4 regions of the Rhizobium sp. 25PS6 genome follow, and region 1 is predicted to be linked to each of the others. Evidence: predicted binding sites of a transcription regulator. Region 1 holds the regulator's gene; each other region holds the start of a gene.
What was found. Region 1 encodes LexA, which represses DNA repair genes until DNA is damaged. Its sites were predicted from a motif close to TGTTCNNNNTGTGTTCNG; they were not measured.

Region 1 (4,389 bases):
CGGCGCGGACGCGGCCTTCGAGATCGGCGATATCATCACCGGCAGGGCGCGGCTGACGCCGCCGGCGGGCCCAGCGCTTCCCGAGCTCAACGACTTCTCCTTCAGTGCCTATTTCGACGGCATCGGCGCCAACGGTTTCTTCTACGGTGCACCGACGAAGGTCGATGCGCAGGCAGGTCCCCAGGCTGCAAGATCGACAGCGGAAGCGCTGCTCGAAGGTCTCTACCGGCTGCGCAGCGGCATCGGCGACCGCATAAGGTCGATCCTGCCCGGCGACACCGGTGCTTTTGCCGCTGCTCTGGTGACGGACGAGCGGCGCGCCATTTCGGATGCGACGACGGAGGCGCTGCGCCAGTCCGGTCTGGCTCATATCATCGCCATCTCCGGTCTCAACATGGCGCTGTCGGCCGGCATCTTCTTCGTCGGCTTCCGGATGCTGCTCAGCCTCTTCCCCGGCATCGCTGAGGCCTACCCGACGAAGAAGATCGCTGCCGCCGGCGCGCTCATCGCCGTCACCGCCTATTTCCTGATCTCCGGCTTTGCGGTCTCTGCCGAACGCGCCTTCATCATGATGGCCATCATGTTGATTGCGGTCTTCTTCGACCGGCCGTCGATCAGCCTGCGCAATGTCGCGCTCTCCGCTCTCGTCATCATTGCCATTTCGCCGTCCGAGGTCTTGGGACCGAGCTTCCAGATGTCCTTTGCCGCGACATTGGCGCTGGTCTCGGGCTATCAGCTGTGGAAGGACCGGCGCGTCCGAGAAAACGCCTTCCTGAAGCTGCCGATCATCAGGCCGTTCGTTACGGTTGCCGGTTTCTTCGGCGGCGTCTTCCTGACCTCGCTGATCGGCGGTTTTTCAACCGCGCTGTTTTCGATCGAGCATTTTCATCGCCTGACCGCCTACGGCCTGCCGGCAAACCTCGCGACAATGCCGATCATCTCCTTCATCATCATGCCGGCAGGTCTGCTGGCGATGCTGCTCATGCCTTTCGGTCTGGATGTTTGGGCTTGGAAGATCGTCGGATTCGGCCTCGATTTGGTGATCGCGGTTGCAAAGACGGTGTCCGGCTGGGGTGGCAATATCGACGTGGGCCGCTTGCCCGCCTGGTATTTCGCCGTCGCCGTGGCAGGCTTTCTGCTGCTGACGCTGCTCCGCACCCGGTTGCGCCATGTCGGCACATCGATTATCGCGGTCGCAACGCTCATCCTGCTGCTTCTGCCGGGTCCCCGTCCGCCGGATCTGGTGATTTCGGAGGATGGCAGTCTCGTCGCGGTCGTCGCGGCGGCGGCAATGGCTTCCAACCGTGAAAGACCGCCGGACTTCATCTTCGACCAGTGGCAGAGAGCGCTGGTCCTGCCGGGGCATAATCCGCCGAAGATGCTGGATGGTCCTGCTATCCCGCCTGAGGGAGAAGACCGCCGCGTCAGGCTTTCCCGCGATCAGCAGAACGAAGCAAGGACCGCGATGCGGACGGCCGCAGCGGCCGGTGACGCAAACCGCTTTTCCTGCGTCAAGAAGGCCTGGTGCACATCAAGGCTTGGCAATGGTCAGGTGGTAACCGTCATCGACAATGCCGCCTATCTCGGCCCGGCATGCGACGCGGCCGATATCGTCGTGACGTCCGTGCGCCTTCGCTTCAACAACTGCCGCTCAGGTGCAACGCTCTTCACCGGCGAGACGCTGCGCAGGACCGGATCCGTCGAGTTGCGCTTCACGGACGCCGGCCCGGAGGTGGCAACCGCCTTCGATTCATTGTCGCGGCCATGGATGCGCCATCGCGCCTATGACTGGCGCAGCAACAGTTTTACCGAATCCGGCCTGGCCAATGTCAGTGATAGCGGCGAATGAGACCGACGAGCTTGCCCTGAACCTTGACGCGGTCCGGCCCGAAAATCCGGGTCTCGTAAGCCGGGTTGGCAGCTTCCAGCGCGATCGAGGCGCCCTTGCGGCGGAAGCGCTTGAGTGTCGCTTCTTCGTCGTCGACCAGAGCAACGACGATGTCGCCGGGACTTGCGGTGCTGCCGTTGCGGATGATCACGGTGTCGCCATCGAAGATGCCGGCGTCGATCATCGAATCGCCCTTGACCTCCAGCGCATAATGTTCACCGGAACCGAGCATGTCGGCCGGAACGACGATGTCATGGGTGTTGTTCTGGATCGCCGAGATCGGCACACCGGCAGCGATTCGGCCCATGACCGGCACCGAGACCGAGTTGCCGTTGTCGGCGACGGGTTTTGCGGGAGCAGGAGTGGCGACCGGCTGCAGTTTGCCAAGGCTACCCTCGATGACGCTCGGCGAAAAGCCGCGCCGGGGCTGAATGCTGGGGCTGTAGGCCTCCGGAAGCTTGATGACCTCGATCGCGCGGGCGCGGTTCGGTAGGCGGCGAATGAAGCCTCGCTCCTCAAGCGCAGTAATCAAGCGATGAATCCCGGACTTGGAGGCGAGGTCCAGGGCATCCTTCATTTCGTCGAAAGATGGCGGAACGCCGGATTCCTTCATGCGCTCATGAATGAAAAGGAGAAGCTCCTGTTGTTTGCGCGTGAGCATCGACGTTGTGACCTCGTGATTGAAACAAATCCAGAACAGACACTATATGTTCCATATGTGTTCCGCAAGTAGCTAAATTTCCGTAAAACTTGGCGCCAACTCGTTGAGATTTTTATTTTCATTCGCCGGATTGGCACAGAAGTCTTGCATTGAGGGACGCGCCATCGCACATCTCTTGCCGTTTCCAGGAGGGATATCATGAACGCGCATTCCGCCAAACCGCACCCGCTGGATCATGTCGTGCTGCCGGTCGTCAACATCGATCTGGCGCGCGAGAGGCTCGGCAAGCTCGGCTTCACCGTTGCCGCCGATGCGTGCCATCCCTTCGGAACGGAGAATGCCTGCGTCTTTTTTGCCGACAAGACCTATCTGGAGCCGCTCGGGATTGCGAACGTCGAGGAGAGCAACGCATCTGCGCGCCAAGGTAATGTCTTCACTGCCCGCAACCAGGCCTTCCGTTTCCGCTGTGGCGAGGAGGGGCTCTCGGGGCTGGCTTTCGGCAGCAAGGATGCCGGCATCGATCATCAGGATTTCGTCGGCAGCGGATCGAGCGCTGGCGAGATGCTGCAGTTCACCCGGCCGATGACGATGCCGGACGGTTCCGAGACGATTGCCGGCTTTAAGCTGGCTTTCGCCGGCGACCTGCGCGCGCCTGATCTCCTGTTTTTCACCGTCGAGCGCGTCAATCCGCTACCGGCCGACCGCGCGGCGCTGGAGACGCATGCCAATGGCGTCACCGGCATAGTTGAGATCGCGCTTTGCACGCCAGAGCCGGCCGCCTTCGCTGCTTTCGTCAGCCTTGCCGTGGCGCAATCGGCAGTCGAGAAAACCGGTTTCGGCGTCGATATTGCGGCATCGAATGCGAAAATCAGCCTGATGACGCCGGAAGGGCTGGAGGCATATTTCGACGTCGCCGTCTCATCCGCAGATCGCGGCCTGCGCGGCCGGGCAATCCTCTTTGCTGTCGCCGATCTTGCCGTGACAGAAGCGCATTTGGCTGCTAACGGGGTGACATACACGCGCAAGAACAATCGCATTCTGGTGAAGCCCGCGCCCGGGCAGGGCACGCTCTTCGCCTTCGAGGAAACACGATGAGCACTGATACGAATTCCGAAGTCAGGATCGGCGAAGGCCAAGGCCAGGTCACCTTTTCCAATACCGGCCGTCTATCGCTGATTGCCGGTCCCTGCCAGATGGAGAGCCGCGACCACGCCTTCATGGTTGCCGGCACGCTGAAAGAGCTTTGCGGAAAGCTAGGCATCGGCCTCGTCTACAAGAGCTCCTTCGACAAGGCGAACCGCACCTCGCTCTCGGCCGAACGCGGTATCGGGATCGAAAAGGGCATGGAAGTCTTTGCCGACCTCAAGAAGGAATTCGGCTTTCCCGTCCTGACCGACGTTCATACTGCCGAGCAATGCGCGGAGGTGGCAAGGGTGGTCGATGTCCTTCAGATCCCGGCCTTCCTCTGCCGCCAGACCGACCTTCTCATCGCCGCCGCCAAGACCGGCCGCGTCGTCAATGTCAAGAAAGGCCAGTTCCTCGCCCCCTGGGATATGAAGAACGTTCTGAAGAAGCTCAATGCCAGCGGCAATCCGAACGTGCTGCTGTGCGAGCGCGGCGCCTCATTCGGTTACAATACGCTGGTCTCCGACATGCGTTCGCTACCGATCATGGCGGCGATGGGTGCACCCGTTATCTTCGATGCGACCCATTCCGTGGCGCAGCCGGGCGGGCAGGGCGAATCCTCCGGCGGTCAGCGGGAATTCGTGGAAACGCTGGCGCGCGCCGCAGTGGCTGCCGGTATTGCCGGTGTCTTCGTCGAAACCCATCAGGACCCCGA
Region 2 (4,389 bases), on a different contig from region 1:
CGTAGAGCTTGAAGGCGGTCTCACCATCCAGCATATCGCCCTTGGAAAGATCGCTCGTCGCGTCCGACAGAAGCGACAGGCCGCGTTCCAGCGTCTTGCGGAAACGGTTTTCCTCCAGCTTCAGCGTTTCCGAGATCAGCGCCTCGGCGCGCACCAGTTCCGGATAGGCGCGGCCCATCTGCTGCACCAGCGTCGGCAGCAGCTTGTAGACCAGCGGTTCCTTGGCGCCGAGCAGCTGTGCATGGCGCATGGCGCGGCGCATGATTCGGCGCAGCACATAACCGCGACCCTCATTCGACGGAAGTACGCCGTCGGCGATCAGGAAGGCCGAGGAGCGCAAATGATCGGCGATGACGCGGTGGCTGGCGCTGCCTTCCGCCTTGACGCCCATCGTGTCCTCGATGGTGCCGATCAGCGTGCGGAAGAGATCGGTGTCGAACACGCTCTGAACGCCCTGCAGAATGCAGGCCATGCGCTCCAGCCCCATACCGGTATCGATCGACGGGCGGGGCAGCGGGTTGCGAACGCCAGGCTCGGTCTGTTCGAACTGCATGAAGACGAGATTCCAGAATTCCAGGAACCGGTCGCCATCTTCCTCCGGCGAGCCCGGAGGGCCGCCCCAAACATTCTCACCCTGGTCGATGAAGATTTCCGAGCACGGGCCGCAGGGGCCGGTATCGCCCATCTGCCAGAAATTGTCAGAGGTCGGGATGCGGATGATCTTGTCGTCGGAAAAGCCGGCGATCTTCTTCCAGAGCGTCGCAGCTTCCTCGTCCTCGGAATAGACAGTCACCAGCAGGCGGTTCTTCGGAAGGTCGAAGCCCTCGGTGACGAGCTTCCAGGCAAGCTCGATCGCATTCTCCTTGAAATAGTTGCCGAAGGAGAAGTTGCCGAGCATCTCGAAGAAGGTCAGGTGGCGTGCAGTATAACCGACATTGTCCAGGTCATTGTGCTTGCCGCCGGCTCGCACGCATTTCTGCGAAGACGTCGCCGTCGAATAGGGACGCTTTTCGAGGCCGGTGAAGACGTTCTTGAACTGCACCATGCCGGCATTGGTGAACATCAGCGTCGGGTCGTTGCGCGGCACGAGCGGGCTCGACGGAACGATCTCATGGCCGTTCTTCTTGAAATAGTCGAGGAAGGTCGACCGGATATCGTTCACACCGCTCATGCTATGCCCTTCAATGCTGCCGGAGGCAGGTAAATTTAAATTCATCGGCTTTTAACGTTCACCCCCGCCACTGTCCAGCAGACAAACAAAACCGACCGCATTCTGATCAAGGAATGCGGCCGGCTTTGATGTTCAAAAGAACCGAGCGTGAAAATCACATTTCCGCGGCGGAGTCGCCATCATCGGGATCCGGTCCGCCATTCTGCAGGAAGCGGTCGGCGATCAGGCCGGCATTCTGGCGCAGCGACAGTTCGATCTCGCGGGCGAGATCCGGATTGTCGCGCAGGAAGGTCTTGGCGTTTTCACGGCCCTGGCCGAGACGCTGGCTGTTATAGGAGAACCATGCGCCCGACTTCTCGACGATGCCGGCCTTGACGCCGAGATCGACCAGTTCGCCGGTCTTGGAAACACCCTCGCCATACATGATGTCGAACTCGACCTGCTTGAAGGGCGGCGCCATCTTGTTCTTGACGACCTTGACGCGGGTCTGGTTGCCGATCACCTCTTCGCGCTCCTTGACCGCGCCGATGCGGCGAATGTCGAGGCGCACGGAGGCGTAGAATTTCAGCGCATTGCCGCCCGTCGTCGTTTCCGGCGAGCCGAACATGACGCCGATCTTCATGCGGATCTGGTTGATGAAGATCACCATGGTGTTCGACTTCGAGATCGAAGCGGTAAGCTTGCGCAGCGCTTGGCTCATCAGTCGCGCCTGCAGGCCGGGAAGGCTGTCGCCCATCTCGCCTTCGATTTCGGCACGCGGCGTCAGGGCAGCGACCGAGTCGACAACGAGAACGTCGACGGCGCCGGAGCGCACCAGCGTATCGGTGATTTCGAGCGCCTGCTCGCCGGTATCGGGCTGCGAGATCAGAAGGTTCTGCAAGTCGACGCCAAGCTTGCGGGCATAGACGGGATCGAGCGCATGTTCGGCATCGACGAAGGCGCAGATGCCACCCTTCTTCTGCGCTTCGGCAATCGTCTGCAGTGCAAGCGTCGTCTTACCGGAGCTTTCCGGCCCGTAGATCTCGATGATTCGGCCCCTCGGCAGGCCACCGACGCCGAGTGCAATATCGAGACCAAGCGAGCCGGTCGAGATCGTCTCGATCTCGACAACATTCTCGTTGGAGCCGAGTTTCATGATCGAGCCCTTGCCGAACGACCGCTCTATCTGTGAGAGTGCCGCTTCAAGCGCCTTGCTTTTGTCCACCGATTTGTCCTCTACCAGCCGCAATGAATTCTGAGACATCCGATCCACCTTTAGGTTATTGAAGCCGCTCTAGCAATGTCGAGTTTGTACTCCATTTGTTCCATTCTCGCAATAGGCGATCAAACAGTTGAAAGAAAAAGGTAAAACGACACGTGTTCTGCATTTGTTTTATCGATAAAAAGCAACGGCTTAGGCCAGAAATGCCGACTCGGCCGCGTCAGCGCGCGCTGTATCGATTCGTCCTTCGGGCATCGGGAGAGCGGATCGGATGAAGAAAAAGATTCTTGTTCTCGGCGGCGCCCATATCGACCGGCGCGGCCGCATCTCCGGCGAGACGGCGCTTGGCGCCAGCAATCCCGGCACATGGTTCGAGGAGCCGGGCGGCGGCGGCTTCAATGCAGCGCGCAACCTGGCAAGGCTCGGTTTTCAGGTGACGATGATCTCGCCGCGCGGTGGCGATCCGATGGGCGAGACGGTCGGAGAAGCTGCCGATTTCGCCGGCATCGACGACCGGCCCTTCGTCTTCCTCGACCGCAAGACGCCGAGCTACACGGCGATCATCGAGAAGGACGGCAATCTGGTGATCGCCCTTGCCGACATGGATCTTTACCGCTTCTTCGTGCCGCGACGTCTCTCCATCCGCTGGGTGCGGGAGGCCTTCGCCGCGCATGATTTCATCCTCTTCGACGCCAACCTGCCGGAAGAGACGATCGCGGCGATCGTCGCAAAGGCGCATTCCCTCGCCAAGCCCGTTGCGGCAATCGCCATCTCGCCGGCGAAGGTCGTCAGGCTGAAACCCTGCATTGGGGATATCGACTACCTGTTCCTGAACGAGGCTGAAGCCGCCGCCCTTGCCGGCGAGCGGCCGGAAGAGGCTGCAGGCTGGCCACCTTTGCTGAACGAGATCGGCATCAGGAACGCCGTCGTCACCCGCGGCCGGCGTGAGCTCGTTGCGCTTTGCGACGGCCGCGCCGTGACGCTGCAGCCGCCGATTGCCGACACCGTCGCCGATGTTACGGGTGCCGGCGATTCACTTGCGGCCGGCACGCTCGCCGCATTGATGTCAGGCCTGCCGCTCGAAGAAGCCGTTCGTCACGGCACCGCAGCCGCCACGCTGACCGTCCAGTCGCGGCATGCCGTCAACGAAAATCTGACGCCGGATCTGCTGAATGAAGCACTTGCCCTTGTTCCCAAGGTCAGAATTCTGCATTGAAGCGGCTAATTAAATAGTTTGAGCATGATGTCGTCCGAAAACCGCTCGCACTTCGGCATCATGCTCTGTCGATCACAGGACAAGACCATGACCAAGCCCATCTCCCCTCTTCTGCCGATCGCCTATTCGAAGGAAGTCGCCAGCGCCAAGCAGCGCGGCGCGCCGCTGGTGGCACTGGAATCGACGATCATCACCCACGGCATGCCCTATCCCGGCAATATCGAGATGGCCCGCAGCGTCGAGGCGATCATTCGCGAACAGGGTGCGGTGCCGGCCACGATCGCCGTCATTCACGGCACGCTGCATATCGGCCTTGAAGCTGCGGAACTGGAGCAGTTGGCCAAGGCCACTGAAGTCATGAAGGTGTCGCGCGCCGATCTCGCCTTCGCCATCGCCGAGCGCCGCACCGGCGCCACCACGGTTGCGGCGACGATGATCGCGGCGGCGCGCGCCGGCATCCGTGTCTTTGCCACAGGCGGCATCGGCGGCGTGCATCGTGGCGCCGAAGAAAGCTTCGATATATCAGCCGATCTCGAAGAACTGGCGCGCACCGGCGTCATCGTCGTCTGCGCCGGCGCCAAGGCAATCCTCGACATTCCAAAGACGCTGGAAGTGCTGGAAACCCGCGGCGTGCCTGTCGTCACCTATGAGAGCGAGGAATTCCCCGCCTTCTGGTCGCGCTCCTCGGGCATCCGCAGCCCGCTGTCGCTGAACAGCCCGGCGGCAATCGCCAATTTCCAGACGGTGCGCGAACAGCTCGGCGTCGACGGCGGCATGCTCGTCGCCAACCCCGTGCCCGAG
Region 3 (4,389 bases), on a different contig from region 1:
GACGATAGAGTGCCACCAGCGCGATGATGTCCTCGATGCAGTCCGGCTTCATGCCGATCAGCGCCTTGCGCATGCCGGCACTTTCCACCTGGAACACGCCGACCGTCTCGCCGCGCGACAGCATCTCGTAGGTCTTCTTATCGTCGAGAGGAATGGCCGCGAGATCGACCTTGATACCGAGCTTGGCGACGAAATCGACCGCGACCTTCAGCACGGTCAGCGTCTTCAGGCCGAGGAAGTCGAACTTGACGAGGCCCGCCTGCTCCACCCATTTCATGTTGAACTGGGTAACCGGCATATCCGAGCGCGGATCGCGATACATCGGCACCAGTTTGGAAAGCGGCCGGTCGCCGATGACGATGCCGGCGGCATGGGTCGAGGCATGGCGGTAAAGCCCCTCGATCTTCTGGGCGATGTCGAGCAGCCGCGCGACAACGGGTTCTTTCGCCGCCTCTTCCTGCAGCTTCGGCTCCTCCTCGATCGCTTTGGACAGCGGCGTCGGGTTGGCCGGGTTGTTCGGCACGAGTTTGCAGATCTTGTCGACCTGGCCGTAGGGCATCTCAAGCACGCGGCCGACGTCGCGAAGGGCGGCGCGCGCCTGCAGCGAACCGAAGGTGATGATCTGCGCCACCTGCTCGCGGCCATATTTGGCCTGGACGTAACGGATTACCTCTTCGCGGCGATCCTGGCAGAAGTCGATGTCGAAGTCCGGCATCGAGACGCGTTCCGGATTGAGGAAGCGCTCGAAGAGCAGCGAAAAACGCAAGGGATCGACGTCGGTGATCGTCAAGGCATAGGCGACCAGCGAACCGGCACCCGAACCACGGCCGGGACCGACCGGAATGTCATGCTGCTTGGCCCATTTGATGAAGTCGGCAACGATCAGGAAGTAGCCGGGGAAACGCATGCGCTCGATGACGCTGAGCTCGAAATCCAGTCGCTCGCGATAATCCTTTTCCTCATAGCCCGGCGACATGCCGAGCGTCGAAAGCCGCATATCCAGCCCTTCGACCGCCTGGCGGCGCAGCTCGCCCGCCTCGGCGCGTTCGGCCTCCTCGGCATCGTCGGTCGCACCCGTGAAGCGCGGCAGGATCGGTTTTCGCGTCTTCAGCACGAAGGAGCAGCGCCTGGCGATCTCGATCGTATTTTCCAGCGCTTCCGGCAGGTCGGCGAAGAGCTTGACCATCTCGGCCCGGCTCTTCAGATAGTGATCCGGCGTCAGGCGAAAGCGGCTGTCATCGGAGACGATGGCGTTGTGCGCGACCGCCATCAGCGCATCATGAGCGTCGTAATCGTCGCGAGTCGGAAAGAAAGCCTCGTTGGTCGCAACCAGCGGCAGGTCGTGGGCATAGGCGAGCCCGATGATCTTCTGCTCGTGCCGCTTGTCGTAGGTGCCGTGCCGCTGCAGTTCGACATAGAGCCTGTCGCCGAAGAGGCGCTTCAGCGTGAGCAGCCGGGCTTCCGCCTGAGCGGGATGGCCTTCCTTGATCGCCACGTCAACCGGCCCGGTCAAGGCGCCGCTCAATGCGATCAGTCCTTCCGTGCCTGCCTCCTCCAGCCAGGAGGCGCTGATATGAACAGCCTGGTTGCTCTCGCCGCCGAGATAGGCCCGGCTGACGAGATCGACCAGCCGTTCGTAACCGGCATCCGTCGCGGCAAGAAGAACAATCGACGGCAGCTTGACCAGAGCCTGCTGACCGCCGCGCTTTTCCGTTTCCAACCCGTCTCCCATATCGATCGAGACCTGGCAGCCGATGATCGGCTGCAGGCCGTCTTCCATCGCCTTCTGGGAGAATTCGAGGGCGACGAACAGATTGTTGGTGTCGGTAATCGCAATCGCCGGCTGGCTGTCGCCGGTCGCCTTGTAGAGGATCTTCTTCAGCGGCAGTGCGCCCTCGAGAAGCGAATAGGCGGAATGGACCCTCAGGTGGATGAAACTCGGCGTGCCGCCGGTCGCCTCGCCCGTTGAACCCTTTGCCGTATCCGCCATGACATGCCTTCCCAATCACCCGAATGAATCGGACGCATTGTCGGCATAGAGGGCGATGATGTCCAGAAGAAGTCCCGCGTCCGGACCGCATGATTGCCATACGGTCCCCTGAAAACTTTAGAGCGCCATGACGATGAGCGAGAAGCTGGCAACGAACATTGCGATGGAGGTGAATGCTGCGATATCACGGATCATGTCAGTCATCGGGCTCTCCTTTACTCGTTATGTTTTCAATTTGTTCCATGTATGTTCTGTTGTCAACAGGAATCTTTTCCTTCTTTCTTGTGTTTGAAAATCCCAGGAAATAGGTGACGAATTGGCTAGGGGCCGGCGCTCGATGTGATCGGCAGCAGCCTTGCCCTTTCCCGATCCGCCGCAGATCGGGCATGGTGCTCAGGCGGCAGACCTCTTCAGGGCGACTCTTTATTTCTGGCATATGTTCCCTTTTTGTTCTTTACATGCCGCGGCACATTTGCCAGCATCTAGCTGAGAGGAGAATGGCATGTTGGATATTGCGATATTGAACGAATTCGTCGTAGAGGCGAAGGCTGCGACCTATGTCGGCGGCGGCGTAGCGCGCTTGCCCTGCCGGCCGGGTGCCCACGATATCGGTTACGAACGCGGCGACTGGCGCTATCTCGACAGCTATTTCGGCGGGACCGATTTCGCCGGACAGGAAGTGGTGTGGCTTGCCGACGAGCCGGTCTGGGCGATGAATTATTTCGGCTGCGTCATTGCGCCTGAACTCATCGACGGCACAGCAGCCGGAGCAGTGATCAAGGCTGCACTTTCGGCGATGTATCACGAGGGCCGGTTTCTTGACGGGATGGAATTCGACCATCCGTTCGGCCGCTATATCGACAGCAGCGAAGGCGGCTGCGAGCGGTTCATCGGCCACGAATGCATCATGGTCGATGGCCAGAAGGCCTATATGCTCGACTATCGCGGCGGATTGATCATCCCTTGATCTGATCTGGGCCTCAGAAATCGACGATCTTGCCGTCCGAAATCGTTACGCGCCGATCCATGCGGCGGGCGAGTTCGTGATTGTGGGTGGCAATGAGGGCAGCAAGGCCGGACTGGCGCACCAGCGCTTCCAGCGCGTCGAAGACGTAGCTTGCCGTTTCGGGGTCGAGATTGCCGGTCGGCTCGTCGGCAAGAAGCAGGGTCGGCGCATTGGCGACGGCGCGGGCAATTGCAACGCGCTGCTGCTCGCCGCCGGAAAGCTCGCCCGGGCGATGCGAGCCACGATGGCCGATGCGCATATAATCGAGCAGCTGGCCGGCCCGCTCTCCGGCTTCCTTCCAGGAAAGCCCGGCGATCAGTTGCGGCATCATGATATTTTCGAGCGCAGAGAATTCCGGCAGCAGATGGTGGAACTGATAGACGAAGCCGATTTCGCTGCGGCGGATGGCGGTGCGTTTCTCGTCGCTCAGGCCATCACAGGCATGGCCGTTGATGTTGACCTCACCACCGTCCGGATGCTCCAGCAGACCGGCGACATGCAGCAGTGTCGACTTGCCGGTGCCGGAAGGGGCGACGAGAGCGACAATCTCCCCCTTCGATATCGAAAAATCTACGCCCTTCAGGATTGAGAGCAGCGTACCGCCCTGCCCGTAATGGCGCTCGACGCCGGTAAGCTGGAGAACGACGTTGCGTTTCATGAAGGCGGCATTCCTTATTCGTAGCGCAGGGCCTGCACCGGATCGAGCCTGGAGGCACGCCAGGCCGGGAAGATGGTCGCGATGAAGGAGAGCGTCAGCGCCATGACGACGATCGAGATCGTTTCGCTCAGATCCATCTCGGCCGGCAGCTGGCTCAGGAAATAGACCTGCGGATTGAAGAGTACGGTGCCTGAAATCCAGGAGAAGAACTGGCGGACGGATTCGATGTTGACGCAGACGAGAACGCCGAGCAGCACACCGGCAATAGTGCCGACGATGCCGATCGCCGCCCCGGTCATGAAGAAGATGCGCATGATCGCGCCGGCGCTGGCGCCCATGGTGCGCAGGATGGCGATATCGCTGCCCTTGTCCTTCACCAGCATGATGAGGCCGGAGATGATGTTCAGCGCGGCGACGAGCACGATCAGGGTCAGGATCATGAACATGACGTTGCGCTCGACCTGCAGCGCCGAGAAGAAGGTCTGATTGCGTTGGCGCCAGTCGGTGATGGCGATCTGGCGACCGGCCGCTTCCTCCACCTTGGGCCTCAGATCGTCGATATCGTCGGGATTGTCGACGAAGAGCTCGATCGACTGCACCAGTCCCTCGGCATTGAAATAGAGCTGCGCTTCCTCGAGCGGCATGAAGATGATCGAGGAGTCATATTCCGACATGCCGATCTCGAAGAGGCCGGAGATCTTGTAGGATTTGATGCGAGGGCTGACGCCCATCGGC
Region 4 (4,389 bases), on a different contig from region 1:
GTGCAGCCGTTCCAGATGCGGCGCATACCATTGCCGTGCCAGGCCGATCTCTGCCGGCCAGCCGGCCTTGCCGGTCTTCAGCTCCTGCAGCATCGAAACGAACATTGTCCAGTCCTCGCCGGAGCGCGGCGGTGCCGGCATGGCAGCGAGAGCAGAAATCGGGCTTGCATCCTCGGCCATCAGATCGAGCGTCTTCTGCGCGGTCGACGGCCCGACGCCCGGCAGGATCTGCATCAGCCGGAAGCCCGCCACCCGGTCGCGCGGGTTCTGCGCGAAGCGAAGGGCGGCCAGTATGTCCTTCACATGCGCGCTGTCGAGAAACTTCAGCCCGCCGAACTTGACGAAGGGAATGTTGCGCCGGGTCAGCTCGACCTCCAGCGAACCGCTGTGATGCGAGGCGCGGAAGAGCACGGCCTGCTGCTTGAGCGTGAGGCCTTCCTCGCGATTGTCGAGAACCATGTCGGTGATATACCGCGCCTGCTCGGCCTCGTCGCGCACCGTGACGAGGCGCGGCCGCTCGGACGATTGCCGCTCGGTCCAGAGGTTCTTGGTGAAGCGCTCCGAGGCGAGATCGATGACGGCGTTGGCGGCCGCGAGGATCGGCTGCGTCGAGCGGTAGTTGCGGTCGAGCGTGACGATATTGGCGGCCGGGCTGAAGGCGGCGGGAAAATCGAGGATGTTGCGCACCGTCGCGGCACGGAAGGAATAGATCGACTGCGCATCGTCGCCGACGACCGTCAGCCCCTGGCCTTGAGGCTTCAGCGCCAGCAGGATCGAGGCCTGCAGCCGGTTGGTGTCCTGATATTCGTCGACCAGCACATGGTCGAAGCGGCTGCCGATATCCTCGGCAATCATCGCTTCGCCGACCATCTGCGCCCAGTAGAGCAGCAGATCGTCGTAATCGAGCACGTTCTGGCTCTGCTTGGCCTCGACATAACAGGCGAAAAGTTCGCGCAGCTGTTTCTCCCACGTCGCGCACCAGGGAAAGACGTCGCGCAGCACGAGGTCCAGCGCGGTTTCCGAATTCACCGCCCTGGAATAGATGGCAAGGCAGGTGCCCTTTGTGGGAAAGCGGCTTTCCGTCTTCGAGAAGCCGAGGTCGTGCCGGATCAGGTTCATCAGATCGGCACTGTCTTCGCGGTCGTGAATGGTGAAATCGGGGTCGAGGCCGATCTGCTGGGCATAATCGCGCAGCAGCCGCGCGCCGATGCCGTGGAAGGTGCCGGACCAGGAAAGCGCGTCCGCCATGACGCCGGCATTCGAACCAAGCACATCGCGGCAGATGCGCTCGACGCGCCGCGCCATCTCGGCGGCTGCCCGGCGCGAGAAGGTCATCAAAAGGATGCGGCGGGGATCGGCGCCTTTGACGATGAGATGGGCGACGCGATGCGCCAAAGTATTCGTCTTGCCGGAGCCGGCGCCGGCAATGACCAGCAGCGGCCCGGCAATATGGCTGCCGTCGATGAGCGTGCCATGCTCGACGGCCATGCGCTGCTGCGGATTGAGCTTTTCGAGATACATCCAGCCGTCCGGTCGGGCTCCCGCAGAATCACTGGGGAAGGATTAGATGTTCCTTGAATGTTCGCGATTGCCGTCCCTGTCAAGCGATCTGGTGCGCTGGCAATATCTCAGTCGGGGAAATCCGGACCGATCTCGCGCCGCACCAGCTTCAAGCTGCGGTCCGGCTGAAGAATAGAGGTTTCCTTCACGCGCTGGCCCGTCCCGTTGTAGAACTGGTTGTAGACGGCGCTGCCGACCGGCGATTTGGTGAGCTTCGTTCGCGGCTGGCCGCCATAGGTAATGCTGCCGGGAATGGGTTCCAGCGCCGGCGTATCGGCCGAGGAGCAGCCGGCAAGCAATGCCCCGGCAAACAAGGCCCCGGCAAACAAGGCGGGCAGAAGCACTTTCATCGTCGTCATCCCTCTTTCGACTGCCGCCAGATATGGAAAGCGCGGCGTCTTTCGCCAAGGGTAGGCCATGCCACCGCGCAGGTATCGCTGTCGAGCAGGCTCTTCTTTTCCGGGGGGCGCAACGAAATGCGTCGCTGTCGCGTTAACAGACATCAACCAACATCAGGAAACGTTCACGGTGCTCGGCTTTCCAGCATTCACGAGGCATGACGAGCCCGGCCGGCAGGGCCACAGCGATGCGGCGACGCGGGCCTCGGTGGAAGGCGCCCTTCATGCGTCTGGCGATATCGAAGCCGGCGAAATCACCGTCAGCATATCGGGCTCCTATGTCATCCTGGAAGGTTTCGTGCGCCGGCGGGGCGATGTCGAGCGGGCGATCGAGATCGCCGAGGGCGTCGTCGGCCGGGGCTATGTGCGTGCTCGCTTGCTGCGACGCTAGCCGGCTCGCGCTCATCTCTTTGCGATGCATGAAGGGAACCAAAATGCTCTTTCGCGTGTTGAAAGGCCGGACCTAAACGCTGGAGACTCTCATGCAGTTGCTTCCTCGCCTCTGGGCAACGACCTTGATAGTGGGTTGCGGTATCGTTGCCGGCTCCGCCCATGCCTCGCTGGAAACCGGCACGAATTATTCCGCTTTGCCGAAGGACCAGATCGCCCTCAGCGAATATACCGGGACCGTCGCCTGCGAGCCGATAGAACCGCACTATCTCCCGTCCTTCATCCGCGCGGCGGACGGCACGATCATCGGCGTCGGTTATGTCGAGATCGAGAATGAGAGCGGCGCGGATTGCTGAAAAAAGGCGGTCCTGCTCGGACGAGGCTCGCCTGCGTTTCCGCAGAGGTGACGAGCCTCTAACCATCATCATGATGGCTGGTCATCTTCTAGTGATGCACCTGTATCAGGCGCAACGCCCTCTGCACCAAAACCCGGCACGCACTTGTTGCAGGGTTAAACCGAAATTAAAGGATTATCCCGTTCCGGCACGCTTCCGCGCCCAGAAGGCGATAATCGGTCGAAATTCTTCGAACTGCTAATGCAGCTTCAGCTTCGCCTCTTCGGCGGCGGCCAGAAACTCGGCTCTTGCCTCTTCCACGCTCTTGCGCCCATCGAGCGCTGCCCGGCAGGCGCTGCGGGCCTTGATATAACGAAGCCCGCGCATACTCGGCCAGAGATCCGCCAGGCACTTCAGCGCATCGAACGGACCATTGACCGTTCGCGCATCCGCACCTTCGAAACCAACCTTGACCGGGCTGTTCCATCTTTCAGTTGCCATTGACGCTCCTCCACGATTGTCGACAGAAACGAAGCGTAGCATCTCCCAGTTCCTCCGGGGAGACTTTGCGATAGTTAATACTTTAGCGTGATTTTCACCAGCAGCAATGGGCGGATCGTCGCCGAGGGCGCGGCGAGCAGTTTCGCCTCGACTGTGACGCGATACGATGGACGGCTTTGATGAGAAACACCCGATGATGACGTGTTTCGGAAGAGGTAGAGACCGATGGCGATGCGTTGTTGCGGATCGCTTGAGAGCACGGGCTCGAAAGTATACTCGCCATAAGTTTGAATGAGGGCAATAGCCTTCTTGTCAATGCACCCGACGGGACCCATAAGTTGTATTGACAACACGTCGAGGGGCCGGGAAATGACCGCACGCATATTGGTGGTTGACGATATACCGGCAAATTTGAAGCTGCTCGAAGCGCGATTTCTCGCCGAATATTTCGAAGTGCTGACTGCCGCCAGCGGCTATGAGGCGCTAGCGATCTGCGAGCGAAATCAGGTCGATCTCATTCTGCTCGATATCATGATGCCCGGGCTCGATGGCTTCGAGGTGTGCGAACGGTTGAAGGCCAACCAAAAGACGGCACACATTCCGGTCATCATGGTGACTGCTCTCGATCAGTCCGCAGACCGCGTCCGTGGCCTGAAAGCCGGTGCGGATGACTTTCTGACAAAGCCGGTCAACGATCTCCAACTGATCTCCCGCGTGAAAAGCCTGCTGCGGTTAGCCGGAAGTCAAACCAGATCTCAAGTTGTGCGTAACGCAACGAGTTCAGCGAACGTTCTTGTGGTGGATGCACGGGCCAACTCGCAGGAACGCATCATTGAGACACTAAAGCCCATAGCCGATGTGACGGCGATTTCCGATCCGCAGGCGGCACTTTTCGAAGCGGCCGAGAACCTGTTCGATTTGGTTGTAGTCAATGCCAATTTCAACGACTACGATCCACTCCGCCTCTGCTCGCAGTTCCGTTCGCTGGAGCGCACACGCTTCCTACCGATCCTGCTCATTGTCGAGCAAGGCGACGACAACATGGTGATCCGTGCGCTCGATCTCGGTATCAATGACTATATCGTCCGCCCGGTTGATCCGAGCGAGCTCGTGGCCCGTTGCGATAACCTCCTTAACAAAAGAAATCGAAGGTTGCACACGCCGTCAGAAGGTGACGCCAGACCGCATAGCCATACGAAACCTCC

Region 2: the regulator LexA is predicted to act here: its motif matches at 2,529-2,546, upstream of recA (recombinase RecA).
Region 3: the regulator LexA is predicted to act here: its motif matches at 2,428-2,445, upstream of RWK44_RS19725 (DUF5680 domain-containing protein).
Region 4: the regulator LexA is predicted to act here: its motif matches at 1,569-1,586, upstream of RWK44_RS10765 (ATP-dependent helicase).

The regions. Positions count from the first base shown of each region.
Region 1 covers NZ_JAWDIV010000003.1:199,231-203,619, forward strand. Annotated here, with positions in the region: gene RWK44_RS05660 (ComEC/Rec2 family competence protein) at 1-1,849, shown strand, start outside; gene lexA (transcriptional repressor LexA) at 1,830-2,549, opposite strand; gene RWK44_RS05670 (VOC family protein) at 2,748-3,644, shown strand; gene kdsA (3-deoxy-8-phosphooctulonate synthase) at 3,641-4,389, shown strand, end outside.
Region 2 covers NZ_JAWDIV010000004.1:4,112-8,500, forward strand. Annotated here, with positions in the region: gene alaS (alanine--tRNA ligase) at 1-1,171, opposite strand, end outside; gene recA (recombinase RecA) at 1,326-2,414, opposite strand; gene RWK44_RS06690 (carbohydrate kinase family protein) at 2,644-3,588, shown strand; gene RWK44_RS06695 (pseudouridine-5'-phosphate glycosidase) at 3,676-4,389, shown strand, end outside.
Region 3 covers NZ_JAWDIV010000013.1:96,634-101,022, forward strand. Annotated here, with positions in the region: gene dnaE (DNA polymerase III subunit alpha) at 1-1,990, opposite strand, end outside; gene RWK44_RS19725 (DUF5680 domain-containing protein) at 2,493-2,957, shown strand; gene RWK44_RS19730 (ABC transporter ATP-binding protein) at 2,971-3,654, opposite strand; gene RWK44_RS19735 (lipoprotein-releasing ABC transporter permease subunit) at 3,669-4,389, opposite strand, start outside.
Region 4 covers NZ_JAWDIV010000006.1:108,907-113,295, forward strand. Annotated here, with positions in the region: gene RWK44_RS10765 (ATP-dependent helicase) at 1-1,521, opposite strand, end outside; gene RWK44_RS10770 (hypothetical protein) at 1,629-1,910, opposite strand; gene RWK44_RS10775 (BON domain-containing protein) at 2,089-2,349, shown strand; gene RWK44_RS10780 (hypothetical protein) at 2,441-2,704, shown strand; gene RWK44_RS10785 (DUF982 domain-containing protein) at 2,942-3,184, opposite strand; partial or broken gene RWK44_RS10790 (response regulator) at 3,554-4,303, shown strand.